Linked DNA regions of Brasilonema sennae CENA114. The protein of the gene in region 1 interacts with the protein of each later gene in a pairwise test. Links are inferred from orthologs where the notes say so. Each region holds a gene or a part of one and is shown on either strand. Other genes may lie near its edges. The genes, in order: pheT and secD.

Region 1 (16,359 bases):
GTTCTGGTGGGGTAAATTCTGCTTTCCCTACGTGACAGCGATAAATGATTCCATTTTCTGGATCTTTTACCTGGAATGAATCGGTGTCTACTATTGTCACCAATGCCATATCACTAACCAGGATATTGGATTCATTTACATCGCCAACACAGTATCCGCGATCGTGTAACGCAAAAAAAGCCGAAGCGAGATTGCGAGCAGTGCGGATTAAATACTGATAGTTGAACAAAGGACACTGCTGGCGGCGAGTTCTAGGATTGTAAAAGTCGATGATTGGACGCATTCCCTGAATGCGCGGCATCAAAAAGCCTATCACCTCACGGCTTGGATCCGACGAGCGCAACAATTCAATCGGCCAAGCAATTGAAATATGCCCCAAACTGGCGGTTGGGTTGTCTGGCGGGTGGGCAAGCATGACCTCCAGTTTGCGGGCTTGGGCAGGTGTTGGTTTGTGGTAAACCTTCGCCACTAAACCAGCATCTGTTGGTACTGTGTATATGCAGGCCTCACCGCCTCGTCCTAAACTGACGGTCAGGCTGACATTACTGATTTGTTGGTTGGGAAAACAACGTAGTACCTGCATGATATATTTTTATAGATACCCTATGAGTTTATACACTTCCACACAAACGAATTCGCACACCTGTTTATTAATCACTCAAAGCAGCAATTATGAGTGTCAAGTCATCATCTGTACGTTGCGTGATTCGCTCGGAACGCAAAAACCTCACTAACTGCTCTCTTGCCACTGTTTTGTCATCAGCATTCGCTGCGAAGTCAAATAGTGGAAGGAAGAATGGTTTATGAGGAACTCCCACTGCCATATTCATGGCAAGCATTTGTAGTCCATCTGTGAGGATACCAACATTGGCTACTGCCTGACGCCATAATCTTAGTTGCACAGCATCTAGGGCTGTCGGTGAGGTCAAAAAAACTGTTTCGTTGATATATTCACCACTGTCAGGCATGGTCAGCGCGATCAGGTTATCCTGAAAATCTCTCACCACTGCCACACCATCCCCGATTTGTGCCACTGCCACAAATTCTGGTGTTGCCAACGCAATAATCAGCGTACTTGCCAAATCGAAGGACTGCTTCTGGGAAGCGACGGCTTCTTCTTCGACAGCTTTCTTGGCAGCAATTATTGCCTCGGTCAAAAGTGAGCGCGCAGCATTATCATCGACTAATGTTCGTCGAGAAAATTCTTTGATAGAGATGTTTTCTATCGCTGTTTCCACAGCAATCATTGCTCCCACCTTACCCATGCTTGCACTACCTGCTCCATCCGCTGCCGCAACCACTAAGATATTATCTGGCAAAATCTGCCAATGGTGAGCATCCTGACACAATTGTTTGTTCTTCAAATGACTTGTTCCACATACCGATGCAGCTACTACCCGCCAATGAGGTCTTTGTTTAGAAGTGTTCATAGATGATCTTTGGTTAGTGCTCTTTTTTGAGCATTTTGTCACATCTTCTACTAAACAGAACCCCAACCAATAGGTGGTAGTGCCACTTGTTCGTCTACTTTGGAATGAGAAACCGCTGACATACTGGCTGATAGCCAAACAAACATTTCAACAAAATTGAGTCCTTGGAGTTTTAAGGGTGTACGTACAGCTATTTGACTTAGCCGCGTCATATTAGCATTGTCTACACCAACAGTAAAGAATGCTACACGTTTCCTTGATTCATCTTCTTTTAGACGCCGCGCTGCTTGCTCTACAACATCTTCAGACTCGCCTTGTGGCTCACCGTCAGTAATCATAAATACCCAAGGACGATAGTAAGCAATACCATTGGCGCGATATTGAGCTTTTCGTTCTTGAATCATGTCCAAGGTTTTATGAATTCCAATACCCATACTCGTCAGTCCCTGTGCTGTTAGTAGCGGCGGACTGAATTGGTCAGCAGTCACAAAATCCTGTACTACATTCACATGACTATCAAAAGTAACTATTGCTACTTCAACCCTCCTTGCCGCTAAAGCATTTTTTGTTAATTCTTCCCTGAAACTCTGTAAACCCTGATTTAATAAATCTAATGCTACACCTTGCATTGAGCCAGATGTATCTAGAAGTAGTACACAAGGACAACGAGGTTCTGGATTTTCAGCAAACTCAACTACTTCATCAAGTTTTAATGTATCATGCATAACTTTTCGTGTTATGTTATAGTCCAAAGCTTAGCTTTCCTTTTCCTCAAAGTATATAGTTTATAGCACTGACAAAACCATATCTAATTTTTTTTGGTTCAGATAGCTTACTATTTCTTTAACAAAAATTCCGCCGCTAAATTCATAACAAATTTTTGGTTGAATTTTCTCTCAGACAGAATTGAAGTAAAGCTGAGCCAACAATTCGTCAGCATAATCTTATGTGCAAGAAAAACGAGTTTTATACGTAATACGTATACGATACAGTATCTCAGTACCTTTGCTGACGTAGAAATTTAAAGATTCGATGTAGAAAGGTAGGATGAATGATGAAAATAACTAATTGAAGTTTATCAAATGACTCAGAGCACGACTCCTCTGTTAGCTTAATTAACTAATTAAAATTAAACAAGGATCATGCAAAATTCAGCAACTACAACTGGGAGTAGAATAAGTGGAAAATTGGACGCATTTTGTCTGGACTGTAAAAAGACCCCTATGTTCAACCAGTGAGAGCGCAACCACTTTTTCCAAATTTTGGTTGGAAATCCAACACCTGACTCCCCAGCCACTCGCATAGAACTCATACTCAGTTGTTTTTTGTTTAAAAAACTTGAAAAATTTACTTTGTTAGTCATGTTACAAAAACATGTAATATACAAGCTATAATATCCCTTTCTAGCTTGTAATATATGTATATAACTCAAATGACGAGAAAATTTCTGTATAAATAAATCTCAAAGTTAGAGAGATACTATTATTTATTACCGATCACTCGAATATTCCAACAATCGGTCTCCTTTTACAGAAAATCTCTAGAGAAATGAATAATTTTGGCACATTTACCAAACTACGTCCTTTAAGCTTATTGAGACATCTATCTAATTGTTCTGAGAGTACTTGTTTACAAGTGTTTAGCAGTTCTATTTCCTGGTCAATATATCTAGAGCAAGGAAAAATAACATATGCTACTCATTCAGTTGAACCGTTTGATCGCTTGGAACGTCATTTGCGTCGCTTAAGCCATCATGTTCCTAGCATTGTCGGTGAGGTTCGTGTTCAATTACGTTTGATGTTTGAACCAGACACCAAAAGTCAATCAATCATCCATGACAGTGATACTCAAGATGAATTGATTCCTGCTCCATTACCTCCAGAATATCAAGCTATTTGCTGGTTAGTGAGCGAACGCTATTTACATTCTACACAAGCAGCAGTCCTGATCCAAGAATTGGTAAAAGAAGTGCTGGAGTCATATCTTTTAACCAAAGAAGCGACTTTTACATTAAAAGATTCTGATTGTCGAGTTCCAACTATTTGCAAGCTTGATGCCGAAAAAATTGCGGAACGTTGCCAACAAAAGTTGCAGAATTGGCATTCCTTGGGACCCCAAATTTCTTCTCCCTATCAACGTCCATATTTGTTAATTAAAACCACAGATAGTCCAAATAAATTATCAGGAATAGACCCTCAGTTAACTGAGTGGATGAAGGGTTTTAGTTTGCGACATTTGTCAGTGATTATGAATCAAGACGAAGTCCAACTAGCCAAAACATTATACCCTCATATTTTAAATGGCACTATACTATTACATGAACCAGATCCACCCTTTGATAAATTACCAAAAACTTTTACAGATGTAATATCAGTTTCTCGTTCTGTTACGCAATCAGATCAAACTAAACTGGTTGATTCGGAAGTAGGATCAACTCGCACCAGATATTCGGATAACTCTGTTATTTCTGCAAGTCATGCCGTTACTCAACAGCGAAAAACTCCAGTTTCTCCGGATAAGGAAAAAATTCAGAAATCAACAATATCTAATAATAACAATCTTAAACATGAAGCAGGAACTTCCGCTACTGTCACCCCACGAAAAGTCTACAAAGTTATTTCTGTAGATGATAGTCCCACCATGCTTAAAGAAATTAGCCGCTTTTTAGAAGATGAAAATTTTTCTGTCGTGACAATCAATGATCCACTCAAAGCCGTTATGTCCGTTATTAGGTACAAACCAGACTTAATATTACTGGATTTGAATATGGACGGAATGGATGGTTATGAATTATGCCGAATCGTCCGAAATAATTCAATGTTCAAAAAAACTCCCATCATTATGGTGACAGGAAATAAAGGACTTGTAGACCGTGTAAAAGCTAGATTGGTAGGAGCTTCTGGATATTTAACTAAGCCTTTTACTCGTGCGGATTTACTCAAAATTGTGTTTACGTATTTGGCTTAGGGATTCAGCTATTAATTACTAAATAAACAATCTAGTAATTAGGATGTAAAAAATGCTAAGAATATTATTTAGTGTGTATATTAGTTAGTGTAGATTTTTTCGTATTTTGCTGGCTGATTTGAGTTTAATCCCTTAAATCTTTTAGTGCTCTAGATATAGATTTTAGTTGCTGTGCGGACAAAGCTTGATTGGCACTTTGAAAAAATACTGATAAATTTGCTAGCTCCAAGTGTTCGTATACACTAGCTTGTAAAGCCATTTCTAATCGGTCAAGTTGATGGACAAACTGTGATTCAGCAGATTCTCCCTTTTCGTATTCCTCCCATAAAGCAATCCACTCTAATCCATGAGGAAGTTTATTCAGTACTTGAAGAATAGACTGCTTTTCTAGTTGATATTTCTGATTTTTTTCAATGGCATCTTTTGGAGTAAAGTCCCCAGCATAGACTTCTCCTAAATCATGGATTAAAGCCATACGAATGACCTTAGTTGTGTCTAATTCAAGGTGATATTCATCAGCCAAAAATAAAGCTAATAATGCCACACAAAATGAGTGTTCTGCAACACTTTCACAAGACTTTGGTTGAATACCGTGGTTTAGCCAACCCTGACGATAGAGATGTTTAAGATGATTAAACTCAAAATAAGCTTCAATAATAGGCAAAGTTTGCTTGCCGTTTAAAAGAGTAATAGGTAAAGCAGCTTTTGTGTGCATAATTCCAAAATGTGTGAGGAACTTCGTGGAATAGTTCTAGAATAGTCTATGCATTAATTTAGCTTAGATTTCAGACAAGGCAACACAAGACCATGCGTATCTCACTGAAATGGTTGCAAGAACTAGTGGAGTTGAAACTTAGCCCAGAAGAATTAGCACAAACGCTGACACTATCTGGGTTTGAGGTAGAAGATATTGAAGATCGCCGCACTTGGGCAGCAGGCGTTGTTGTGGGGAAAGTGCTGGAACGACAACCGCATCCCAACGCCGACAAATTAAGTGTTTGCCAAGTCGATATCGGTACGGATGAAACTTTAAATATCGTTTGTGGTGCTTCCAATGTCCGGGCAAATATTTACGTACCCGTAGCAACTGTAGGCACCTACTTACCAAACATAGATTTAAAAATTAAACCCGCGAAACTACGAGGAGTTCCATCACAGGGGATGATTTGTTCCCTCAAGGAACTGGGTTTGCCCAATGATGTAGACGGAATTCATATTTTTCCTCAAGAGAACTTGGCACTTGGTAGCGATGTACGTCCACTGTTAGGTTTAGATGATGTGATTTTAGATGTCACGGCGACTGCTAACCGTGCAGATGCCTTATGTATGGTTGGTATCGCGCGGGAAGTCACAGCCTTGACAGGGGCAAAGCTAACGCTTCCTCAAGCAGGTGAAGTTTCGATTTCTCAAGGTGGGTTTAATTTAACTTTAAAAATCGCTGATACACAAGCTTGCCCAGCATACATTGGCACGGTGATTGACCAGGTAAAAATTGCACAATCACCTGAGTGGCTGCAACAGCGCTTGCGTGCTGCTGGAGTGCGACCCATCAATAATATTGTAGATATTACTAACTACGTAATGTTGGAATGGGGACAGCCACTACACGCTTTTGACTGTAACCGTTTACAATCGGTTGCTGGAAGTGAGAATCTGGCGATTGGTGTCCGCTTCGCCAACGCTGGGGAAACTCTCAAAACTCTCGATGGACAAACTCGCACTCTATCTACACAAAATTTGCTGATCACCGCTAATGATAAACCTGTTGCGATCGCAGGAGTTATGGGTGGCGAGGAAACCGAAGTGCATGATGGAACTCAAAACCTCGTTTTAGAAGCAGCGCTATTTGATTCAGTCGCAATTCGGCGTTCTTCTCGCAGTGTCGGTTTAAGAAGTGAGTCCTCTGGAAGATACGAACGGGGAGTCAACCGCGCTGAGTTGGAAGTCGCAACTCGTCGTGCGTTATCGCTGATTAGCGAACTGTCTGGAGGAGTTATCATACATCAAGAAATTAATGATTCTCGTCCTGATCGCTCTAGTTGGTCGCGTTCGATTGAATTACGCTTGGATCGAGTCAACCAGGTTCTCGGACCAATTGATTTAGGTGAGGAAACAGGAGAAATCCAAAGCCCAGATGTTGAACGCATCCTCACAGCATTGGGATGTCAACTCACTTCCATACCCGATAACAAGTGGATGGTTTCCGTACCTCCCTATCGTTACCGCGACTTAGAACGGGAAATAGACTTAATTGAAGAAATTGCTCGTCTCTACGGCTATGATCGCTTTTGCGATACCTTGCCAGACAAGGCAGAAGCAGGTTATTTGCCTCTTGAACAAGAACTGATTCGCAAGTTACGAGCACTATTGCGAGCAGAAGGATTGACAGAATTAATCCACTATTCCTTGGTAAAACCTGGGGAAGATAGACAAATCGTGTTGGCAAATCCGTTATTTGTGGAATATTCGGCGTTGCGAACTGACTTGATATCGGGATTAATTGATGCATTTCAATACAACCTGGAACAGGGCAATGGTTCGCTGAACGGCTTTGAAATTGGACGAATTTTCTGGCAAGAAGAAGGTTTGCAAGAAACAGACGTTATTGCTGGGATTATGGGAGGCGATATTTCCTCCAGTAAATGGACAACAAGCGATCGCGAACAACCAATGACTTGGTTTGAAGCCAAAGGTATTTTAGAAAATGTGTTTCAACAGTTTGGCTTGCAGGTAGAATATCAACCGGATTGCAGAGATTCCCGCTTGCACCCAGGACGCACTGCTTCCCTATGGATAGGAGGTAATAGGCTTGGTCTGTTTGGGCAATTGCATCCCCAACTGCGGCAAGAAAAAGGTTTACCAGATTCAGTCTACCTGTTCCAGTTGGATTTAGATGTGCTTTTGGATTCTCTAGATGAAGATGAAATCTTAACACCACAATTCCACCCTTACTCCACTTATCCAGCCGCAGACCGAGATATTGCTTTCTTTGCGCCTGTTAAGGTGAGTGTTGCCGAAATTGAAAAAGTCATCACCAAAGCAGGTAAAGAATTACTGAAATCTGTAGAATTGTTTGATGAATATCGCGGGGAGCATGTGCCCCAAGGACAACGGAGTTTGGCATTTCGCTTGATTTATAGAGTAAGCGATCGCACCCTCACCGATAGCGAAGTTGAACCAGTACATAATAAAGTCCGCGAAGCCCTAGCGGAGAAATTTGGCGTAACTTTGAGGAGTTAAGCCACAAGAAACAAGAGTGAAAACTAAAGAAATTTTTTGCTCTTGTTTGTTCGTGTTTTGTTGAACTTTGATTTTTTGGATTTTGAATTCGTAAAATTATGCCTAAATATGTCATGTGGGGAACTTACTGCCAAGACGTTCTGGAAAAACGCGCCCCTTACCGTCAAGCACATCTAGATGGACTAGCAAAACAGAAAGAATCCGGTGTGTTAGTTACTATTGGTCCTACGACAGATGTCACTAAAGTTTTTGGCATTTATGAAGCGGAAGACGAAGCGATCGTACGCCAATTAGTAGAAGCCGATCCGTATTGGCAAAATGGCATCTGGACTGAATATTCTGTCCAAGAGTGGATTCAGGCTTTTTGAATAAAAGGTACGGTAATCATGAAAGCATTTTCATTGAGAAAAAGTTTCTTATTGTCTAGACTAGAGAAAAGGTAAAAACTGGAACAACTTCAACTTTTCTCTAATCGGTTGATAAGTTGAAAAGGAGATTCTATGAACAAAATTTTGAAACGCGCATTTATGCCCAGCCTATTGGCTGCAAGTTTAGCTGGTGTCAGTTTGGTTCCAATTCAACCTGCGTCTGCTGATGATAAAATCCTTGAGGATACAGCCATTGGAGCCGGTGTTGGCGCTGTCTCAGGCATCATTAGAGGACGTAGCGTGATCAACGGTGCCATTAATGGTGCTGGTACTGGTGCTGCTATCAATGGTGCTAATGGTCTTAGAGGCACTCGTAAAGAAAGGCAGCAACGCAGCATCATTCAAGATGCTGGAGTAGGTGCAGCCGCCGGTGCAGCCACTAATGGTATTACTAACGGTGGTAGAGGTACCTTTGGCAGTGCAGCAACAGGTGCAGCAACAGGTGTAATTATCAATCAAATCAGAAAAAGCAGATAGTAATATCCTCTCGAAATTAGACCGCCTCAGTTCAATTGTGAACTGAGGCGGTCTTGATGTTAGAAGAACTTATTATATAGTTAAAAAATTAAAAATCGGTTACAAAAAAACTATCAGGACAACCATTAAAAGCTATATAATAACGGGAAGTCAAAAAGCAAAACTGATTTTGACAACGCACTTTTTCTTGTATCTCTTGAAAAAAGCGACAAGACCGTTTGACTTTAATTTGAGTGTGAGATTGGGGTTTTCTGATGAAAACCCAGACGAGGGGAAACTGGGCTAAATCCACATATCACAGCGGTTTGCATGCACGAAGGGAACCCCCTGCACGGTGAGACAGCGCTTGATGAGGGTCTCCCGACCTAGGCGACTGCGAACGCGATCGCGTGCGCTTTGCGCTTACCCGAAGGGCACTGTCTCACCGCAACCCACTGCCTCCTCTACATCTTGTCGCAGGAGTGGTAAATTACTGGACAATGAGTTAGGGATAATAGTTCACACCGGTGAGACCAGCGCTCTTGGTAGGGTTTCCCGACAGCCAAGCGACGGGCGTTCCCGGAGGGCGTTCGATACGGGTGCTAGCTATCAGTCCTCTCGAAATTTAAGTATCTAATTCAGACATTAGCTGACTATTACTGCGTGACTCAATGACTGTTAATAATCATTTGTGGCTACCTGCATCGGCAGATTTAACTTTGTTGCAGGATGAAATTCATGTCTGGCGAATCGACCTTGACAGACCAGAAACACAGTTGCAACATTTGACAGCAACCCTTTCCAGCGACGAAGTTTGTCGGGCAAAACGGTTCTATAAAGAACAGCATCGACAACGTTTTATTGCTGGTCGGGGTATACTGCGAACGATATTGGGTCGCTATTTGGGTGTAGAACCGCAAGAGTTGCAGTTCTGTTATGAATCCTCTGGCAAGCCAGTGTTAGCAGATACATTTGCTGATAGTAAAATATGGTTTAACTTAACTCATTCGCAAGGCTTAGCTCTGTGTGCAGTGAGTTGCGATCGCCTGGTCGGAGTAGATCTAGAGTACGTCCGCCCAATTTCCGACGTTCTGGCCCTTGCGAAACGATACTTTTCTCCTGGGGAATATGCAGTGATGTCTGGGCTTCCTCCCCATCAAATGCAACAGGTGTTTTTCCGCTACTGGACTTGCAAAGAAGCATATTTAAAAGCAACTGGAGTAGGAATTGCTCAGCTAGAGCAAATAGAGGTTTCTCTGACTCCAGGAGGACAAGCATTGCTAAAAACAGAGCAACAGTGGAGCTTGCTAGAGCTTGTACCTGATAACAATTCTGTTGCGGTTGTTGCGGTGGAAGGTTATGGCTTGAATTTGAAGTGCTGGCAATATTGATACGCGGTTCATAGACATTGCCATTTAATCAAGATGGCAGTGTTGCCAGCATTGCTAACAGCAAGATTTGACAATTTTAAAATAGTTTTTGTTAAACCAGTTATCAGTTACCAGTTATCAATGAACAATAATTTGATAACTGATAACTGTTCACCCTATGGCTAACGCCACGCCTTACGGCTATCGGGTTCGCCAGTCGCCTACGGCGGAGCCAGTACTTGATGAGGGTCTGCCTCCGTAGGTATCTGGCGTTGGAAACCCGCCTGCAGCGCTGGACTCACTGTTCACTGTAAAAATGCAAAGATGCAAAGGCGCTCAGAAGAACTTTGCGTCTTTGCCTGTTTGTGTAAGCAAAAAAAATTGTTGGGTTTTGCATCTGCCTTAACCCAACTTGTCAATTAAAGAAGCTAGGGGGGTAAGGGTGTAAGGGTGTGAGGGTGTAAGGGTGTAAAGGGATAGGAATATAAATGCATTTTCCCTACACCCCTATACCCCTATCTTGGCTTACACCCCTTTGAATCTTGTCGTTTTATGCAACGTTCAAGAAACCACTCGAAATCAAGTAAGAAGAGTATGTCAGAAACAATCTAGAGTCTATTGGTGGACAGACAATAGAGCTTCCAGCTAGTGCCTTAAGAGTATCTTGGCAGCTAATAATTGGTCTTTTCGCTTGCAGATACAAATCTGGAATGGTGAGTCCTTCTTGAGACCACTTCTGAAGCAAGAATGGTCGCAGTGTGTACAAAGGATTTTGTTGAGAAGTGACATTTTTTACTAACATTGATTGCCACTCATCGTAAGGAACCAATTCAATTGGAAAACCAAAAGAGTGCATCCACTCAACTAACATCTTTAAAGAGATAGGTTCAGGATGTTGCAAGTGGAAAGCTTTGCCTATGGATTCTTTCTGTCTTGATAGATAGGCGATCGCCTGACTCACATAGTCCACAGGAGACATATCCAGCATATAGTCCACGTCTGGAAAACATCCCATCTCAAGACAACCTTTGATCATTAAGTTGGTAAAGTCATGGGTGTTAGATATACCTGTTTGACTGTGCCCTGATATGAGTGGTGGTCTGTGGATGGTAACGGGAAGTCCGCGATCGCCAGCAATTTTGACTAACTTTTCCGCAACCCACTTCGTCTGAGAGTAACCCAGAAAAATACCTTCCCAATGGTCAAACTTATCCTGTTCTTTAACGACTTTGCCAGCATAAGCAGGTGATTCAAAAACAGCAACACTAGAAACGTAATGTAAAGGTTTGGCTTTGATTGAACTTGCCAAGCGTATGACTTCCTGCGTTCCCAAAACATTCGCAGTCTTCAATGCTGAGTAGGGATACACATAGTTCAGCATGGCGGCACTGTGATACACAGCGTCAAGATTAGCTGCCAGCATTTCAAACCCTTCCGTACTCATCCCTAAGAGTGGCTGAGATAAATCTCCGGGAATGGCGATAATTCTGGGGCTGAACTCTTCATTCCAAAGTAAATATTGTTGCAAGTTTTTCTTTACCTTCTGCTTCCCTTCGTCAGAAGTCGTAGCACGTACTAAGCAGTAGATATCTGCATCAGTCGTCCGTAGTAGTTCATCAATTAGGAAAGCACCTAAAAAGCCTGTTCCTCCAGTTAAGAAGACATTATTTAGTTCAGTGGTAAATTGATAACTCAATGAGGGACGAATGTTCGAGTCAAGAACAGCTTCTGCCTGCAAATTTACCGTTGTCGTTTTGGAAACAGAAACATTTGTTCGAGGGGTCACTTTGTCATCAACTTGTGACTCTAAATCTTGCGATTCTTCAGCTAAACGCTCGGAAAGTGCTTCAATATTTGGGTAATGCCATAGCAGCATTGGAGAGACTTCAAATCCCAGCATTTTTTCTGCTTGGGTAATGAGAAGCATAGCTTGGGCTGAGTTCAAACCGTAGTTTTCTAATGAATCTTGAACATTAATTTCATCAGGTGCGATTTTCAGTGCCTCAGCAAGAATAGACACCAAACATGCTTGAATTTCTTCCGCTGTATGAGACTGTTTTGAAGCCATTATTGAGACACCTCTAAGAAAATAGTCTACGATTTTTCAAAATCTTTTATGTACCGCTTACAAGCCAGTAGAACTCACTGGATGATAGTGACAGTAATCATTTGAGATTTGCAGTCCTTGAAGTTTGAAACTTTGAATGCGGTATAAATATGCTGACCCGGTCATGATATGATGAGCAACATCAACCACTCGGCGATTTTTTGGCTCAGCTAAATAAGAACCACGAACCCAGTCATTAAAGCTACCCATTGCTGGACCGCACCAAATTTGATAATCGACTTCTCGACCCTTCTCTCCAGAACTAGACCAGCGAGAAGATAATCCTAAATACCAGCGAAAAATTGCTGCCATTTTTATTTTGGGATTGTTGATTGCTTTCGCAAGTTTTTCTGGATTTCTTTGAGATAAATAAGTTGCAGTTTCTTCCCAAATTTGAGGAATAGTCTTACGAAAAATCTGTTTCTCTAGTTTCTCTCTTTCTTCATTAGGAATATCTTCAAGTGAGTTATAATTTCTGTATATCTCATACAGTTTTTGCGCTCGCATAGGGAACATAGTTCCTCTTTTTAAAACTTGAAGTTTGACTCCCATTTCAAACATATCAGCGGCTGGTGCCATCATCATGTCAGCCATTTCTGCTTGTGCTAACAATTGCTTGGTATGTTCAGAAGTTCCAGCTTCAACACACGATTGATTAACAGAACCAGTGACGACATAAGCAGCACCCATCATAAAGCCGGCTATTGCTGATTCTGGTGTCCCAATTCCTCCGGCGACTCCAACTCTAATAGGTGTTGAGTAGCGATATTTTTCCTGAATTTCATTTTTTAATGCCAAGATAGAAGGCAAAAGACAAACGAGAGGACGATTATCTGTATGTCCTCCAGAATCGGCTTCCACAGTGATATCATCGGCAACAGGAAGTTGAGATGCAAGATTTGCTTGGAACTCAGTAATAAGTCCTTTTTCAACCAGTTCTTTCAGAATTTTTAATGGTGCAGGTAGGAGAAATTTACTGGCGACTTCTCGACGAGAAATTTTGGCAATGACTTTGTTTTTGATTTCAATTTGATTGGCTGCATTCACGCCTAACCCAGCCGCACGGTAATAAACAATATTGGGAGTCAAGTCCAAAAATGCTGAGGCTTCTATGGTTCTAACCCCATATTTGAGGTATAACTCCACAGCACGACGTTCAATAGCAGGTTCATTCGGACTATGAATGAGATTAAAAGCGTAGGGACCTTCAGGTAAAGCTTGTTGAATACAGTTAATAGCTGCTTCAAGACGGTCTGGACTTAAACCACCAGCACCAAAAGAACTCAATATTTTTTCTTTTCCTAGTGCAATGACCATCTCTTGTGATGCAATACCACCAGCCATTGCACCAGTTGTATAAGCATATTTTACACCATGAGAGGCAAGAAAACTGGGGTCTCCTAAATGATGTGTTGGCATGGGTGGAGTTGTCATCAACAATTCTACTTGTCCTGTTTTCCCATTATCAGTAGGACAAGAATAACCCTCGTTGGTGACACCAATTTTTCCTGCTACTCTTACGACGTAACAAGGTTTCTTTATATTCAGTAATTTATCTTTGATGGCTGATTGTTCAAAAGCAACACAATCTAAAGAACCTTTCCAAACTTCATTGTGATTGAAGGAGTTACTAAAAAAGTTAAGACCGTTATTGTATTTACCTAGTACTGGATCTTCGATTTTCACAGTGGCGATTCCCTTAAATGATTAATAGACGAGACAGAGGAGAGAGAATAGGGAACAGAGGATAGGAGGTAGGGGACAGGTTACAGGAAAACCTATAACCTATCACTTATTACTTATTGAGCAAGTTTTCAGCACAAGCTAGTTGTAGTTGAATCATTTCACTGATTTGTTTGCTGAATTCTTGTCGGGATTTTAAGAAGTTAGCGTGAGTTTTATGAACCCGATAATGGTTATTGCTGAACTTTTCGTACTGAGACAGATGTAAGTTATTTAGAGGTGCTGATTTTTTAAGTTGATGAGTTGTGGAAATTGGAGGAAGAATGGATGGAGTAATGATTTTTTGACTTTCAGTCAACTCACCAGATTGTAACTGTTCTCTAGGCTCAAAACTGTTATTCGTGGTGTTTTTCACGTTTTCTTCTTCTTGCATAGGTATTGATGTGGATATGTTGCGGGGATGACTTATAGCATTGTGGATAGTGGTTGAGTCTTGAGGAGAATGTATGACTTCAGAATCTGTAGGGAGAGGAATGTTCTGATACTGCTTACTTACAGTATGAAGAGGTTTTTTGATCGCTAAGTTTTGGAATTTTTTACGGTTTTCGTCGCTCAATATTTTGGTAAGAATTCTGTTTCCAGAACGGACACTTCCTTCGATAGGCGTCTGGCTTTGAGGAACTCCCCTTCCTAAAGTGAGAGTTTTCACAGTTGGTTTAAGTTGAGTGGATGTTTCTGTTTCCTGACTGTACAGTGTTGATAAGTCGAGAGAAACTTGATGACTGAAGAGTTTTGCTAATGCCCTGATTATAGAAGTATGGTCATCTACACCTCTTCTATTAACAGATACGGTTATATGTTCTTTTTTCTCTAGGATTTTATCAATCCATCGAGAGCAGATATTACCAGACCCTGCTTCGATAAAAATTCTTGCCCCATCGTCATAAACTCGGTTCACTAAGCGAGGAAAATCAAGCTGTTGGCACAAGCCTTGTGCAAGATTGCGACCGATGACACTGCTTTCTAATGTGATGGGTTGACATTCCGCTGAAGAATAAAACACAATACCTGGTATGTTGTGAGATGGTAAAGTGTTGACTCTAACGACTTCTTCGTACTCCGATCGCATTGGTTCACAATGGATTGCATGATTGAAGGGAGCACGAAAAGCATTACAACCCAAAGTTTTTATCACTCTCTGACAAGCTGCTGTCTCACCAGCAATTAAAACTTCTTCTGGTGTATTGATTTGAGTTAAATAAACGCGATTTTCATTTTTGAGGCATTCTTTAACTTGGGATGGACTTACCATCAAAAGATAGGTACTCCAGAAATCATCGTCTGATGATTGTTGTGCTGATGGTAATCCCCAACATTCGCGTACAGCGTTTTTCGGTCCAGATATCCTGTCTGCAAACAAAGAGGATGTGTGAAAAGCACTAATTCCTTCGCTAAAGTTACTCCATACCCCCATTGAACACATCATGCTTGTCTCGCCGAGGCTATACCCAAAAACATACTTTGGCTTAATTCGGAAATCATCTCGGATAATTGTAGTAATGAGTCTGGCAAATGCCATGTCAGTTTCAAGGATTGCCAAGGAATCATTAAGCAATTGCTTTTCGAGATTTTCTAACTGTCTAGTTGATAGTTTATTTAAGCTTCTGGGAAAAACAAGCTGAGAAACTTCGGCGAAAAGACTGAAAAGATTTTTGATGACCAAGTCATCGTAAACTCTGGGAAATAAGCGGAAGAGTGTGCGACCGATACCAAGATAAGAATTAATTGCTGCAGGATAAACGTATGCTACACCTCCCTTTTTACCGACTGGCTTTGCTGTAAAATAACTACCAGTTGGTGTTTGCCAGTCTTCCCCATTTTCAAAGGCATTATTTACACCTTTAAAAGCAGCTTCAATTTCTCTTACTAATTCGTTTTTGTTGCGTCCAAGAATTGCAAGCCCATAATTTGCCTCAACATGTTGTTTATAGATAGCAAAAGTTTGGCTCGCAGCAACGTTTAAAGAACTACAATTTTCGATGGTTGTTTTGAGAGTGCTAATCTGGTCTAGTAAATCTGAGTGATTCTGACCTGCAATGGGGAACAAATATAATGGTGTTTGCTCTAAATACTTACTTGGGCGCTGTACTTGCTGTGGTTCTTCTGACAAGATAACATGAGCATAAGTCCCATCCATCCCCATGCTATTAATTGCTGCAACTCGCTTTTTCGCTTCTTTGCCTAAAAACCAAGGTCTTGATTCTGGAACAACATAAAAGGGACTACCTTGCCAAATCTCTTGGTTTTTGACACCAGACCATTTGGGAGTTGCAGGAATGTATCTGTGATGAAGACAAAGAGCAGTTTTAATTAAGCTAGCAATTCCTGAAGCGACATAGGTGTGACCAATATTTGCTTTGACACTACCAATCGCACAGTTAAGACCATTTTTATCTGAAGGATAAGCTTGAACTAAACCTTTGATTTCTGCTTCATCTTCTTGGGGAATACCGCTTCCACAAACTTCCAAATATTCTATGTCTGTGGGTTTGATACCTGCTATCTGAAAAGCTTGTTGACAGACGGAGTTGACGGCTGCTGGTTCAGGTGTTGTTAGCCGATTGTGCAAGTCATTAGATGTAGAATGCTGTTGTGCAAAACTAATAGCATCGACAACT
Region 2 (16,240 bases), 240 kb from region 1 along the record:
AGAATTTCAAAGAATTGGCTTTCCTACACCGCATCTTTCTGGTTGGTTAGACAAGGAAGAAAATTGGACGCAAAACTTTGAGGATAAAGCTCATCACACTGGAACAACGCGGATGTCAGCTAACCCGAAAGAAGGTGTTGTGAATGTAAATTCTCAGGTTCATGAAGTAAATGGTCTGTTTGTTGCGGGAAGCTCTACATTTCCTACTTCAGGTACTGCTAATTCTACGTTAATGATTGTTGCATTAGCATTGCGTTTAGCAGATCATTTGAAATATAACTACTTTAAAGCCTCATAAAAAAAATGGTGTTGCGTTATGCATGAATCAAAAACACCATCAATTTGTTCGCTTAACTGCGAATTTTAGGTTTGAACTTCAGTCTTAACCGAATCGTATTAACCCAACTCCCGTGTTGAGCTTCGGTTCACACGGGAGTTGGGTTAGTGGTTAGTTAATCACTAACCACTAACTATTTGAATTTGTCGGTTGTCCAGAAACGACAGGCGCAATACTACTCAATTTCAATTCTGGATGGTCTTCCTGTAATTGGTTACAATTCCATTCATTGCGGAATAATAACACCGGACGCCCCATGCTGTCTTTTACTGTTGTTGTATTAAAGACACGTCCGATTTTATTCAAGGCTTCCCAGCCGCCCTCAACCCAACGCGCGACACTGTAAGGCAACAATTCCAGCAGAGTTTCCACTCCATACTCATTTTGCAACCGGAACTGTACCACTTCAAATTGCAACTGACCGACTGCAGCCAAAATTGGATCGCGTTTCGCTTCATCCACTGAGTACATAATTTGCACAGCCCCTTCTTCCCGCAATTCGGAAACACCTTTTTGAAACTGCTTAAATTTAGACGGGTTGGGGTTACGTAAGACTGCAAATAACTCTGGCGAGAAATAAGGAATTCCCTCATATTCCAGCTTTTGACCAGTATAAATGGTATCGCCGATCGCAAACACACCAGGATTGTTCAAACCAATCACATCACCAGCGTAAGCAACATCTATGGATTCCCGTTCTTGAGCAAATAATTTCTGTGGACGGGATAAGCGAATCGTTTTGCCAGTGCGCGCATGACTGACTGTCATATCTTTCTCAAACTTGCCTGTACAAACACGGATAAAGGCGACGCGATCGCGATGTTTCGGATCCATGTTTGCTTGAAGTTTGAAGACAAACCCAGAAAACTCTGGATATATAGGTGTAACTTCGCCAACCGTGCTATTATGAGGACCAGGTTTGAGGGCATACTCAAGAAAGTCTTTCAAGAATAACTCAACCCCGAAGTTGGTCATGGCACTACCAAAGAAAACGGGCGTCATTTTGCCTTGATGAACCAATTCCAAATCTAATTCGGGTCCCACTCCTTCTAGAAGTTCTATATCGTTTTTGAGTTGGTAGTAGAGATCTTGTTCTAAAAGTTCTTCTATTCTGGCATCGCCTAAGTCAACCACTGTATCGACAGCTTCGCGACTTCCGTGGGCGCTTCTTTCAAACAGGTGTATTTGTTGTTCTTTGCGATCGTACACACCTTTGAACCGATCGCCCATGCCAATGGGCCAATTCACAGCATAAGTTACCAGGCCCAATTCCTGCTCAATTTCGTCCAACAATTCCAAAGGTTCCCTTCCTGGACGATCCAACTTATTCACAAACGTGAAGATGGGTATACCGCGCAGCTTACACACTTCAAACAACTTCCGTGTCTGGGGTTCTAAACCTTTCGCCACGTCAATAAGCATCACAGCATTATCTGCCGCTGCCAAGGTACGATAGGTATCTTCACTAAAATCCTGGTGTCCCGGCGTATCTAACAAATTTATCTGACAGTCCTGATAGTCAAACTGCAATACTGTAGAGGTAATCGAAATACCTCTTTGCTGTTCCATTGCCATCCAGTCAGAGGTTGCTTTACGCTGTGCCCGTCTTGCCTTAACTGCGCCAGCTTCATGAATTGCTCCTCCGTAGAGTAGTAGCTTTTCTGTCAGCGTCGTTTTCCCAGCATCTGGGTGAGAAATAATTGCAAAGTTGCGACGGCTATCAACTGCTTTGTGTAGTTCTGACTCAAGTTCAGTAGACATAATGCTATTTGATTACTTGTAACTTAACTTAACTTAACTTTTTCCAACTTTAGTAAGTCTTTTAATCTTAAGACAACAACGCCTATGTAGTAGACCGATCCAAAAATCGATTTTTAGTGCGAGCGCGGGGTATTGGTTTCATAGCCATTTTTGGATAGGTCTAGTGGTCGTTATATAATAACCAAGTCAAACTGAAGGAGAAAAAAACAGTGTACGATCCAGATAAGCGAAAGATTTTGTCAGCACTGAGTCATGGTGCAATTTTCTTGAGCGCTACTTTTGTGTCTGTCGGTCTACCCATAGCTATACTCTTTTTGTCTGAAGACCCAGTTGTCAGGGAAAATGCTAAAGAATCCATTAACTTTCATTTAAATGTATGGCTTTTTGGAGCGATTGTGACAGCATTGATATGGGTCAGCTTCGGTTTGCTGTTACCACTCGCAGGTCTATGGTTTCTCATCCATTGGGGACTAACAATTTGGGCGGTTTTTCATGTTCTTACCGATCCAGATCAACCCTTCCGCTATCCCTACATTGTCCGGGTTTTTTAGTTTTTTGTCATCCGCCACTCGTTAGTCATTGATAAGATTACTCGCCCTACTAGTACATGACGGCGCATTGAGCGCACCCATACCCTGCACCCAAGCCCTCCGGGTATCTCCTGCACCAGACGCTACGCGTATCTCCTACGGAGACGCTGCGCGAACGCCCTTGGCGTGCGCTTGCGCTTACGCAGTCGCCTCTGTCGGGAAAGCCGTCATTCGCGCTGTCTCACCGCTCCGGACCTACAAAATCAATGAAAAGCCTAGAGCATAAGCTTTTTGAATTTTGTTAGCGCAGCGGGATCTAGTCCATTTCTTCTGCTTGCGAATTTCGCGTTCCTTGCGCACCCCTTGGGACGAGTGCGGCACTAGTCAGCCTTTAATTTTGGACTAATTACGCGCACATCACCATTAAATTTTAATTACGTCCAAAAACAGAAATAGAGGTAATTTTTAAGATTTTTGTTTGACGATATCGCTGTAAAATACAAAATTACCCCACAGCGTTACAAACAGTAGGGTAGAGGAGCCACCGGGGGTTTGCCCCGAGTTCGGTAAATGGCGTGACAGTTAAGCGCTAATTGCCGAATCTCTGACTACAAAGCGTTTGTATCCTACTATTTGTGACGCTTTGTTTTGTGTACATTTTGTATTAGTAAGTTCACAAAAATTTATGTTTCCTACCCATCGCCCTCGTCGTCTGCGTACCCATCCACAACTACGCCGCATGGTACGCGAAACTGTTTTAACTACCAATGATTTAATTTACCCTGTGTTTGCTGTACCAGGTGAAGGAATCGCCAATGAAGTCAGATCGATGCCTGGAGTCTATCAACTTTCGATAGACAAAATAGTGGAAGAAGCAAAGGAAGTTTATGACTTAGGAATTCCTGCGATTATCTTGTTTGGTATTCCTGCAGATAAAGATGGTGATGCCACTGGTGCATGGCATGATTGCGGTATTGTTCAAAAAGCAGCGACTGCTGTTAAAAAAGCAGTACCAGATTTGATTGTGATTGCTGATACTTGTTTGTGTGAGTACACAAATCACGGACACTGCGGTTATTTACAAGTGGGTGATTTAACCGGACGAGTTTTGAATGATCCAACATTGGATTTACTCGGGAAAACAGCAGTATCTCAAGCGCAAGCTGGGGCAGACATCATTGCTCCTTCTGGAATGATGGATGGTTTTGTACAAGCAATTCGTAGTGCTTTGGATGAAGCGGGATTTCATGATACCCCGATTTTGTCGTATGCGGCTAAATATGCTTCGGCTTATTATGGTCCATTTCGGGATGCTGCAGATTCTGCCCCACAGTTTGGCGATCGCCGCACATACCAAATGGACCCCGGTAACTCTCGCGAAGCCCTAAAGGAAATTGAGCTGGATATTGCCGAAGGTGCCGATATGCTCATGGTGAAGCCAGCTTTGGCATACATGGATGTTATCTGGCGCGTTAAGGAAGCTTGCAACCTGCCTGTTGCCGCTTATAACGTCTCTGGTGAGTATTCTATGGTGAAAGCTGCAGCTTTAAATGGCTGGATTGATGAACAGCGTGTGGTGATGGAAACTCTCATCGGCTTTAAACGCGCTGGAGCAGACTTGATTTTAACTTACCATGCCAAAGATGCAGCGCGGTGGTTGCGATAGGCGGTGAGTTTTGCCTCAAGTGCTACAACGTGAAGTTTTGATAACTTTGCTTGATAATCTCACACCAAACTGCTAAGGCAAAGAGCTAATCTAGGTGTCTTTGTGGCTGGGTGTGAGATTATCCTTTAGCTGGGAGAGAAATTTGAATGCCAAGACTTTTTCGACGACAGAAAAATTTACACTATTAGTAGGGCAAACGTTGTCAACGAGCAACTTTTGGCGGGGGTGAGGGCGATCGCCCGTTTGCCAAATACGTAACTAATAGATTATAAAATAATATAGTTAACAAATAATGCTCAGTTGGCTTTATTACGTCAATTGATTTTATAAATAAGTACTATAGTTTTTCAAAGGGAGCATTGGCTATGGATATGCAAGTCCTGAGAGAGCGTGCGGGACTCAGCCGCGCAGAGGTTGCCTTCAGGCTTGCAATTAGTGAAACGAGTGTGCGTAACTGGGAAGCAGGGCGCACAGAACCAACCATGACACCCAAAAAATATTTAGATGCATTGCGGCTGTTTAAATGCACACCAGAAGAACTGGCTGCTGCTAGCGAAAAATCTATCAATCAACGACATAAGCGTAAACCAGGAAGACCGAGAAGATTTCCAGAAAATTCGGTTAATTCGTCTCCTCCGGTGAATCAGGTAACCCAGGTTAATCAAGTCACTGATTCCCCGAGTTTCCATTTCAACGAAGTTGGATATTAATCAGTGATCACTTACCAGTTTTCACTGTTTACTGTTCACTGCTAACTGTTCAAGGACTTGCTGCCACATAGCCTATAATTTTAAACGCAAGACAAGCAACTCGTGCGTTCGCGTGCGTGCGTCGCGGTTTGCAGCATCGCTCACCATCTAAGGGAGCAGATGCGCGTTAAGATTCTAGAACAATAGTCGCAATATAAAAGTCTAATGGCAGAAACACTGTTCTTCAACGCTTTGCGGGAAGCCATTGATGAAGAAATGGCCCACGATGCAACTGTATTTGTTCTTGGTGAAGACGTAGGACACTATGGCGGTTCCTACAAAGTGACCAAAGACTTATATAAAAAATATGGCGATCTCCGGCTTCTAGATACCCCAATCGCTGAAAACAGCTTTATGGGTTTAGCCGTTGGGGCTGCAATGACTGGGTTGCGACCAATTGTTGAAGGTATGAACATGGGTTTTTTGCTTCTTGCCTTCAACCAAATATCCAATAACGCCGGAATGCTGCGTTATACTTCTGGTGGTAACTTTAAAATTCCAATGGTGATTCGTGGTCCTGGAGGCGTGGGCAAGCAGCTTGGTGCAGAACATTCCCAGCGCTTAGAAGCATACTTCCAAGCTGTACCAGGGTTAAAGATTGTTGCTTGTTCTACAGCTTACAACGCCAAAGGATTGCTGAAATCAGCTATTCGTGATGATAACCCGGTGTTGTTCTTTGAACACGTTCTGCTTTACAACTTAAAAGAAGATTTACCAGAAAAAGAATATCTGCTGCCTCTGGATAAAGCAGAAGTTGTACGCTCTGGCAAAGATGTCACAATTCTGACTTACTCACGCATGCGACATCATGTGACGCAAGCGGTCAAAACATTGGAAAAAGAAGGTTATGATCCAGAAGTGATTGACCTGATATCACTTAAACCGCTAGATTTTGACACGATTGGTGCATCAGTAAGAAAAACACATCGAGTGATTATAGTGGAAGAGTGCATGAGAACAGGAGGCATTGGAGCGGAATTAACTGCCTCTATTAATGAACGCTTATTTGATGAATTGGATGCACCTGTATTGCGACTTTCTTCCCAAGATATTCCCACGCCTTACAACGGAACTTTAGAAAGATTAACCATCGTTCAACCAGAACAAATTGTTGAAGCTGTGGAAAAGATGGTGGCTTTGCGCGTTTAGGAGGTGGAATTGGGGAGTGGTTAGAAGTGAGTGGTTGATAATGTAAAATATCAACAGCGAAAGGCTAACAATCAACAATCCGCCCGCTCCGAAAAACCTATGCAGAACTTGGCATACGCCTAGGTAAATCTGTACAAAGTCGGAGCGTGCAGACTAAGACTCTAGAAGTCTACGATTTTTGAGTCAACACACCTACAAGTGAACCCCAGCTTGTAGCTCTGTCGAGAACGATTAAGTAACGCCACATGCTTCAACGGGGGGAACCCCCCAACGGGAGAACCAGTCGCCTCTGTCGGGAAAACCTCTCCGAAGTTGCCACAACGCGCTTAACCCGACGCCCTTCGGGTTCGCCAGTCGCCTACGGAGGGAGACCCTCCTGCAGCGCTGGTCTCACCAGATACCTTTGTCGGGAAACCCTCATCAAGTACTGGCTCCCTCCGGGTTCACCAGTCGCCTACGGCGGGAAACCCGCCTGCAGCGCTGGATTCACCGCAAGGCACAACTCTTGCCAGCGCTGGATTCACCGCAACGCAGTGGCTCATCAGCAAACAGGTTTCTAGCTGTAGTGTCGTTTTCGTAACAAGCTCTCAAATCATTGTCCAGGCAAACATTACCCGCAAGGGTTGGCAGAATATGCCGCGCATATCTATGTATGATCACAATTATGCATAGATATGCACATAAATCAAGTAACAGTTCCTCACCCTAATTCTTTGTAAAAGTTGTCGCTCAAAACTGTCAACTCATAGGTCACAACTCTTCCAAAGAACGCTATTATAGCCTTTGTCGCAGCAAGTAAGGGTATGCAAAGACAGCAATCGCTATTAGCTTTGATTTTAGTTTTGGTAATTGCCGCAATTGCGGCGATTGCTACGATTCCTTTATCTCTGGGATTAGACTTGCGGGGAGGCTCACAGCTCACAATTCAGGTAAAAACGACACCGGAAATTACACAGATAACTGAGCGAGAATTAGACGCTGTTAAAAAAGTCGTAGAAGGTCGGATTAACGGTTTAGGCGTTTCGGAACCAGTGATCCAAACTGTAGGTCAAGACAAGGTTTTAGTACAGTTACCAGGGGTAAACGACCCACAGCAAGCAGAACGCGTACTGGGAGGTACGGCGCAGCTAGAGTTCAAAAAGCAAAAGCCAAATACAGAAATTCAACTGAATACATTTTACGCATCAAAAACACAATTGAAAGCAAAGCAGGAAGAACAACGAAAGACTAACGACAAAGCTGCAATTGAAAAAAATCAGCAAGATCTCAAAAAGAGTAATTCAGCGATCGCTGAATTATTTGAAAGCACAAATCCACCACTCATTGGTAAGTACCTTAAAGACGCTTATGGCGAACCAACCCAAAGCAATAACTGGAATGTAGCCATTCGCTTCGATGATCAAGGTGGTCAACTATTTGCCGAACTGACAAAACAACTTGCTGGTACCGGACGCAGTATAGGTATTTTTCTTGATAACGAACTGATTAGCTTTCCTACCGTCGGTCCAGAATTTGCCGCATCTGGTATTAGTGGAGGATCTGCTGTCATCACAGGTCGATTTACTTCACAAGAAGCCAATGACTTAGGCGTGCAGCTACGCGGTGGTGCACTACCTGTACCTGTGGAAATTGTAGAAAATCGTACAGTAGGAGCTACCTTAGGTAAAGACAGTATTCAAAGCAGCATTTATGCCGGAATTGGTGGTTTGAGTTTAGTATTAATCTTTATGGTGGTTTACTATCGACTACCAGGACTGATTGCGGATATAGCTCTTGTGATTTATTCTCTCCTGACTTGGGCAAGCTTTGCTTTGTTAGGCGTCACCCTGACATTGCCAGGAATTGCTGGTTTTATTCTTAGCATTGGTATGGCGGTTGATGCTAACGTACTCATCTTTGAACGTACACGAGAAGAGTTGCGAGCAGGCAAATCTTTATATCGTTCTGTAGAATCTGGTTTTTACCGAGCGTTTTCTAGTATTTTAGATAGTAACGTCACAACATGGATTGCCTGTGCTGCATTGTTCTGGTTAGGGTCTGGTTTGGTTAAAGGCTTTGCTCTGACTTTGGCATTGGGTGTTGGTGTCAGTATGTTTACAGCAGTCACTTGTAGTCGCACATTCATGTTTTTGGCAATAACTTTCCCGGCGCTGCGTAAAAACGAACTTTTCTGTCCGAACGTACCACCAGTGACAAATAAGGCAGAGGTGGCAAGATGAAACTGAGTATTAGCAAATCGCGATCGCTATGGTGGACTGCGTCTGCCATCGTTATTCTTGCTGGTATCATCTCAATGGTGATTTCTTGGCAACAAATTGGTTCTCCCCTACGTCCTGGCTTAGATTTTGTTGGTGGTACGCGGTTGCAGTTTGAACGGGATTGTACCAAGCCCAACAACTGCGACAAGCCAATAGATATCAATGTTGTGCGGGAAGTGGCGCAAGCACAAGGTTTGGGTGATAGCAGTATCCAAGTTGTTACCGACAAGGAAACACGCAAAGAAAACGGCGTATCACTTCGGACAAAAAGTTTAACTCCTGAACAACGTACTCAACTGCAAGATACCCTCAGCGAAAAAATAGGCGCTTTCGATCCGCAAAAAAACCAAATTAACACGGTTGGTCCTACCCTTGGGCAAGAACTGTTAAGGACTGGTTTACTTGCTCTGCTTGTTTCCTTCGTTGGCATCACTATCTACATGGCTGTCCGCTTTCAGTTGGACTACGCTGTGTTTGCGATCGTCGCCCTATTTCACGATATATTAATCACAGTAGGGATTTTTTCGATTCTAGGTTTAACACTGCGTACGGAAGTCGATAGCCTTTTTATTGTGGCGTTGCTGACGATTACAGGTTTTTCCGTTAACGACACTGTTGTCATTTATGATCGCATTCGCGAAACTCTCAAAACAAGTCCTAATCGCCCAATTGGCGAGATTGTAGATGATGCAGTTAATCAAACTTTAGCACGGTCAATAAACACAACTCTCACTGTGTTATTGACATTATTTGCTATCTTCTTTTTCGGGGGAGAAACACTGAAAAATTTTGCCTTGGCACTGATTACTGGCTTTGCTGCAGGGGCTTATTCTAGTATCTTCATCGCCAGTACTCTTCTGATTTGGTGGCGAGAACGTACAGGTAAATCAACACCCAGCCAAAGCACAACTGAATCGATTGACGCAGCAGCATCAGAAAAATAACTGACCTCTTGCAAAAGTGAGATTTGACGAGTTTCTGTTAAGAGTTAAATGTTTGCTGTTGCCTGTTCCCGAATTGAGTGACTCTGCCGCACTATCTTCTCATTTCACATTCACCTATGGATCAACCAGAAGAACAACGAAAAACTAACTGGTACAAAGACAACAGTGATTTGTGTTTGACAAAACAAGTACAAAACCTACACCAATTAGAAGTTTATAGCCGATGGTTATTTGTTGGCTTTTTATGGTTGACAATCGCGCCCTTTTGTGTATGGGGCTTACGAGGCGAAATTGTTCTGTGGCGACAATACTTTACCTGGGTAGCTGTGCGATACGGTCTGTACTACCATTTATTGGCTAGTCTTGGTCTATTTTTTTGTCTCGGTATGACCGTTGCTGTTCTAATTTGGCAAAGTCGCAATATTTTATTCGGACTACCACCGCAGGAAAAGGAACGCTTAGAACAACAGGTTTTCCGGATACGTCAGCAAGGACCAAGTCATCCTTTCTGGAAATGGGTTTGTAGTTAAATGAAAATATTAACTTTTTTTAAGCTTACAATTGATACAGGTATAGCACTATCTTACAAAATCGGATAAAAAGGTAGCGAATATACTCCAACGATTCGGTAACATCCATGAACTCTAGTCACAATCAGATTCGATTTAGCGATCGCAAGTCTAAAATCGACCTTTATCAGATCCAACAGCTCTTAAACATTTCTGCTTTCTGGGCAAATAATCGCAGCATTGAAGATTTAGGCATAGCGATTGCAAACAGCGACCCTGTGATTACCGTTTGGGATGGAGAACGATTAATTGGCTTTGCTAGAGCAACTTCTGATTGTGTTTATCGCGCTACCATTTGGGATGTTGCCATTCATCCAGAGTACCGTGATACTGGACTGGGAAGTAAGTTGGTGGAAACTGTTTTGAGCCACCCGCGCATGAATCGTGTTGAGCGTGTCTATTTGATGACAACTCACAAGCAGCGGTTCTACGAAAGGATTGGTTTCCAACAGAATTCTACCACCACAATGGTTTTATATAACCAACCTAAATTTAATTCTCTTAGTGTAGATGTTCAACTTCAGGAATCACTAGGGGGATAGAGACTTGTAGCCTCGTCACATCCGAGGCTTGTTCCTCAAGGGCGGGAGAGGGAACTACTTCTAACTTTCCCCCCATGACTTCCAAAAGAGTTTGATTGAGTAGAAGCTTCATTCCTGGCAAGAGAATATCATTTTTCTTGTCAGCTTCAGGTGAGTTATTTTTCGACGTCATAAAATCTATCGGCTCATTTAGAGAAGTTGCATGGGTTGGTACATCCAACCAAAGATGAACGTGATCACTTGTGTGCCCAACATGAGCAGAAATACAGATGCTGCCTTCCTCCATTTGAGCAATGCAACTTTCCACTAAAGTGACTAATACTTGTCGCAGCCAGTAGGGATCTGCCAGTATATATGTCTCTGGATTTGGCGGTAGAACTTGAAAGGGAAAATTGCGATTTTCAGCCAGCATATAAGTCAAATCGTGAACTTCTTGCAACAATTCGGATAAGTTTAAAGGCTGAATTTGTAATTTGTTTGTACCATGTTCGACCCTGGCAACGCTAAGAATTTCATCAATCAGCTTGAGTAACTTTAGCGCTCGCTCATGAGCTTGAGCGATAAATTCTCGTTCTTCCTCTGGATTGTCACATAGATTAGATAAGATTAACTGATGCAAGCCAATCAGACCATTTAGGGGCGATCGCAACACATGAGTAGTTCGCGCCAAAAACCCCGCCTTAAACTGGCTTATTTCTCGTGCCATATAATACGCTAGCTGCGTTTGCTTCATCTGCTGCTGGAGTATTGGCGTAGCGTGTTGTTCATCTTGCGACAAGACTGTCGATGAGCTAGAAGATACCTTTGTTTGTGCAAATAACCCACGAACAGCAATCCCTATTGCTAGTCCTGCTCCTAGATAGACCCAGTTTTCATTCATAATTTAGCAATAATGACCTTTTTCATTGACCATACAGACACTAGACTTAGTTCCAGAGTTTCCATTTCACCAGTTTTCAACAAAGTCCTCAAAGACTGAATTTCTAGGTACAGATGAAAGTTCATCTGTTTGTCACCCAGTTTGAGGTTAAACAGAAAACCTGAAATTGTTTACACACTGCACTTTGTCCCGAACACTGCGATGATCTTTATTCTTTATACTGAGTTGATTGGGGAGCATCCGACAAACCAAGCTTACAAGGCACGCTGCTTTGTAAGTCTTAAAAAAAGCTGCGTATACCTCCAGCGTGCGCTTTAGGGAGGTTACTTTTATAAAAAGTTAAATATTCTAGCATACAAAGAAAGGATGACGAAATCTTTACAATAAATCATTCAATCTTTACAAATTGCGCATAGTAACTGCACGGCACATATAGTTTAATTTATAGCAAGTAATATTTCAGCAATTACACTAAGGATTTTCTCTGGTGTAAGAAAAAAATTACCAAGCATCATGCTTTTCCATACTTAAGAGAGGAGTTTTCATAATGAAAATACAAAGCCTATTCACAAAGGCTTTCTGGTTGGCATTGGCTTGTATCACACTCGTGGTTGTGACTGTTTTCAAATTAACCCCTAGTTTAGCTTATTCCACGACAACGCCGCCAGCACAACTATCAACAGCGCAAGCGGCTGTAGCTCAGTATGATTCACGTTTAGCAAAAGCTCCTCCCTATGATTCACGTTCACCAGAAAAGTCTCTCTATAAGAGGCTAGGAGGCTACAATGCGATCGCTGCAGTCATTGACGATACCGCGCAAATCGTATTCAATGACCCACTGATTGGTAAATACTTTATTGGCTTGAGCACCAACTCAAAACAGCGACTACGTCAGTTGCTGGTGGATCAATTCACCCAAGCGGCTGGTGGTCCTGCTGTTTATACTGGGCGGAGTATGAAGCTTTCCCATAGTGGAATTGGTCTGACGAACGCTGAATATGATGCTTTTGTTAATGGGATAGCACAAGCCCTTGATAAAAATGGGGTCAATCAACCAGAGAAGGACGAAGTGCTGGCGTTTGCCAATAGTTTCAGAGGCGAGATTGTCGAAAGGTGATAAACCAGGGATAGTACACTCTTAATCTGTTTGGTTATATTTTAATGAGCATGGGAGTTATCTCCCATGCTTATGTTAGTGCTTATGTTAACAGTTATAAAAATCTGCCCTTAGAATTTTTACGGTGAATGCCAATGACTGCTGGACGTGGTAAACCTGTTGCTTGATTGCTACCACCATCACTAGCAGGAATATTGCTTGGCCAGCTACTACCACGGGGTACCGTGCGTGTCTGGTCGAAGGTCGTACCGGTCAAATCCAATAGTTCGATACTGCGACTGAGTTGTGTACCATCGTTAACTGGAGAGTTTTCGCCGGGATGCTGTACGGAAAGAAACAGTGTATCACCGACTAAGGTTGGTCCGGTCATCTCACAGCGTACTGGACCTTGAGCAAAGGGTATGACTTGACCAGCATTGGGACCACTGGTCGGTATGCAGAAAAACCAGTTATTACCGAAGACGCCGGTAAAAGTGGAAACGTTACCAGTTGTAGAGTGGTCAATCTTGTTTTCAGTTGGATTTGCACCAAGACTAAAACCGTTGTGGGTATCGGTGGACATGTCAGTCACACCCCAGACATTTCCCCGTTCGTCAATCACGAGGTTATCCACATTGGCAAAACCAGCGCCTAACTCAGAACCAGCTTCTCCACCTTGGGCGAATCTCTCCCACCGGAAGGTTGTACCTGTACCGTCTTGAGTATTCTCAATAATCTTGTAGAGTCCCCCAGATTGTTGAGTCGCATTAGGTGCAGCGCTTAACTTAGCAACTTGGAAGATGCGCGAATCAGGGTAACCGTCGCTTCCAGGTGCGCCGTCGGTGTAAGCAATAAAGACTTCTTTGGTGCGTGGATGTACTTCTAAATCTTCGGGACGTGCTGTGGGGGTTCCTCCAGCTAAGTTAGCAGCTAAGAAGACGTCAACAAGAATAGCACCTTGGCTGGTGTAGAAGTCGGAAAGCTTTTTGTTTTGATAATCTGCTAGGGTGGTTGTTTCGTTTTTGCGATCGCAGTTAAAAGCACCACCATCAGTTGTTTGCCCAGCAATGTCTTTACGTCTAGGCAGTTTCAGCAGTCCATCTCTTTGTGCTGAGCCTAAAGCGTCGTATTCTACAGAAGATATCACTGATGGCGCAATCGGATTGGTGGGAGTCTGTAGGTTTAAAGCAATCCACTCGCCACTACCATTAGGATTGAAACGAGCAACGTACAGAGTACCATTTTCCCACAACTGGCTATTGCTTCTATCTTCCAGTGAGGAGATTGTACCATTGCTGACAAATTTCCAGGTGTGTCCGCCGCGTCTGTCATCTCCCATGTAGGCGACTAACTTGTTTCCCGCTTCAGCACGGACACCAACGTTTTCGTGACGGAAGCGACCTAACCAGGTATGCTTACGTGGACGGAAATTAGGATCGTCAGGAGCAACTTCTACAATCCATCCGTATTTTTCTCCAACTAGACCAAAGGTTTCACCAACAGTACCTTTGGTGTAGCCTGTTTGGGTGCCATCAGGTTTAACTGACTCTGTAACACCAACAAAAAAATCTTCACTTCCTTGAAAGTTTTCTTCTCCGGACAGGATTGTACCCCAAGGTGTTGTACCACCAGAACAGTTATACCCTGTACCAATGATTTTTTCACCCAGTCCATCAGAACTGAGAGCAAAAACTTCCTTCGCAGCTGGTCCAGTTCCAATGAGATACTTGTCATCACCTTGTTGGTAACTCAAACCTCCCCAAGAGGTGACTTTCTCATAGCCATCTTTACGTTCTTTGTTGATTCCTAAGCCAGAAAGACCATGAACACGACGGTTCTTGGGATCTTTAACAACATAGAAACGACCATTAGCATTGCCACGGCGAGAAATGCGGACAATAGAACCGCCGATGTTGTATAAAAATTCTCCATCAACTTCAGCATTTCTGGTGGTAGGTAAAGCGCGCCCAATCACCTGAGCAAAGACACCAGGATTTTCCCTGAGATTTGTAGGTGTTTCTGGTGCTAAACCAGAAATTGGGTAGCTGACGTATTCATGATTCACCCACAAATAGCCATCGCCTGCTTTACCTCTGCCAACAGGAACAAAGCCGGTGTAGTCGTTGTTGTAGCCGAAATATTCTTCGGGGTTTGGGAAGACGCGATCGCCCCAACTAACAATCACGTACCGTTCATACTCTGGAGCCACCACAACGTCATCAACGACGTTGTAGCTAGCTAACTTCAGATCACCAGATGCATCAAGAGTTTTTCCCTGTCCGATTCCTGTGGGTAAGTAGTTCTTCTGTTGCTTGTAAATTGGCAGAGGATGTGGTAACCGTACAGGTGTAAAACCTAGAGGTGCGAATTTTACTTCTTTTGCATCAACAGTACCACCTAAAACTTGATCTGCCAGTACAGCACCAGCAGCACCAGCAAAGAATATAAGTACTTGTCTGCGATTTAACTTAGACATAAAATTTTCCTTTTCAGTGTAATCTCCACTCTTTATAGGAGTTGTCTTATAAGACAAATTGATGACAAAAAAACCTAATCATTTCCAGCAAAATTCTAGGCGAAGGTTTCATTGGTTTCGCCTAGATAAAAAAACAAATATCCAGTGGATACGAAATCTGCTTTAAAAAAGCTTAGTAACGAAATCCACACAACATGAGCATATACGAGAATGTATAATTTCTAAGTTAAGACCAGGTAATGCATTAGTTAATAATAGTTTATTTTCTGATTGATTATCATCAACCTAATAGGAGTGGTTTGAATTATTGGGAATTATAAAAAAGATTATTTTAGGAATTAACTTGTGAATTGAGAAAAGTTTTTGGTAGTTTTTTATTATGTATTGAAACTATATTTGTGAGTTTGATATTAGTTTGAAAAGCCGAATTCGTATCCATAAACACAAGATTTTTATTAAGTGTGTTATATTAGCCATTGATCAGTTGCTTTTGTGTAGTGTATAATACAGCACTTGCAATTAACAGGTGTCCAATAATTAATGGCGAAACTAAGGTATTTCTGAAATTGTAATGATAAATTATCAACAAAGAGTTATAGATGAACTACTATCTACAAGTGGTTTGTGTTAAAGAAGTTAGGAAAGTTAGTCCATGCCTCTAAGATCTACTCAGCTAAAAGTACCGTATCAACTCAAACACCGATTCACTCATGTGTTGGCATCTGTGCCCTTGTTGCTTGCTTTTGCTGTCTTTTTAAGTGTGATTTGCTCTCAAAGCCCGAGTCTGCTACTTTGCTTGCTCGTGGGCACTATCGCAGTAGCATTTATTCAGCAAATAGGACAAGCGATCGCTCTACCGAAACCTTGGCTCATATTACTTCAAACTCTGGTATTTTCAGCAATACTCAGTTTCTTTTGGATAGACTACTTTAGTGATCCAGCAGCAGCTCAATTTTTCGGAAAAGCAGAAACATTTTTCAAAAACAATTTAACCCAAGGTTCTCAACAAACCGGTGCTGCAGCCGCAGTGAGTTTGGTGTTTAATGTTTTAAGAGCACTTTACTTACTCTACATTGCTGTTGCTCTGATTGGTGTGATTAACGCCGTTCGCAAAGACGAAGATTGGCAAGTCGTCGCCAGAACACCGTTGTTGGTAGTTATTGCTGTGACTGTTGCTGATGTGTTGACGAGCTTTATCGTTGGTAATAATAATTAAGTCAGGAATTTGTTATGGCTGATGAGCGAGATAGAGAATTTCGACCTGTCAACCAAATTTTGGGAAC

The links.
Region 2: the proteins of pheT (region 1) and secD interact in binary tests that used the Escherichia coli proteins (3 or more experiments, as listed by UniProt). The link is inferred for Brasilonema sennae CENA114 from one-to-one orthologs.

What each region holds. Positions count from the first base shown.
Region 1 is NZ_CP030118.1:2,096,203-2,112,561, reverse strand. Bases 4,899-7,920 are described here. They hold pheT (phenylalanine--tRNA ligase subunit beta), read left to right. Parts: upstream 4,899-5,204; coding sequence 5,205-7,637; downstream 7,638-7,920. Other genes in these bases: DP114_RS08920 (YciI family protein), read left to right, coding at 7,736-7,920; DP114_RS08930 (HD domain-containing protein), read right to left, coding at 4,899-5,112. In the rest of the region: DP114_RS08950 (tetratricopeptide repeat protein), read right to left, coding at 1-583; DP114_RS08945 (PP2C family serine/threonine-protein phosphatase), read right to left, coding at 651-1,430; DP114_RS08940 (vWA domain-containing protein), read right to left, coding at 1,481-2,155; DP114_RS08935 (response regulator), read left to right, coding at 2,979-4,397; more of DP114_RS08930, read right to left, coding at 4,522-4,898; more of DP114_RS08920, read left to right, coding at 7,921-8,005; DP114_RS08915 (hypothetical protein), read left to right, coding at 8,138-8,542; 4'-phosphopantetheinyl transferase HetI, read left to right, coding at 9,193-9,912; DP114_RS08905 (thioester reductase domain-containing protein), read right to left, coding at 10,442-11,959; DP114_RS08900 (PfaD family polyunsaturated fatty acid/polyketide biosynthesis protein), read right to left, coding at 12,017-13,684; DP114_RS08895 (PfaB family protein), read right to left, coding at 13,794-16,359.
Region 2 is NZ_CP030118.1:1,859,689-1,875,928, reverse strand. Bases 6,301-9,203 are described here. They hold secD (protein translocase subunit SecD), read left to right. Parts: upstream 6,301-6,995; coding sequence 6,996-8,411; downstream 8,412-9,203. Other genes in these bases: secF (protein translocase subunit SecF), read left to right, coding at 8,408-9,203; DP114_RS07880 (hypothetical protein), read left to right, coding at 6,438-6,752. Also shown: DP114_RS07910 (GMC oxidoreductase), read left to right, coding at 1-298; prfC (peptide chain release factor 3), read right to left, coding at 467-2,098; DP114_RS07900 (DUF4870 domain-containing protein), read left to right, coding at 2,308-2,649; hemB (porphobilinogen synthase), read left to right, coding at 3,314-4,294; DP114_RS07890 (helix-turn-helix domain-containing protein), read left to right, coding at 4,660-5,004; DP114_RS07885 (alpha-ketoacid dehydrogenase subunit beta), read left to right, coding at 5,209-6,192; more of secF, read left to right, coding at 9,204-9,394; DP114_RS07865 (hypothetical protein), read left to right, coding at 9,511-9,924; DP114_RS07860 (GNAT family N-acetyltransferase), read left to right, coding at 10,032-10,505; DP114_RS07855 (sensor histidine kinase), read right to left, coding at 10,465-11,385; DP114_RS07850 (group I truncated hemoglobin), read left to right, coding at 11,933-12,502; DP114_RS07845 (PhoX family protein), read right to left, coding at 12,597-14,957; DP114_RS07840 (hypothetical protein), read left to right, coding at 15,610-16,173; DP114_RS07835 (hypothetical protein), read left to right, coding at 16,188-16,240. UniProt on the Escherichia coli protein: Part of the Sec protein translocase complex. Interacts with the SecYEG preprotein conducting channel. SecDF uses the proton motive force (PMF) to complete protein translocation after the ATP-dependent function of SecA.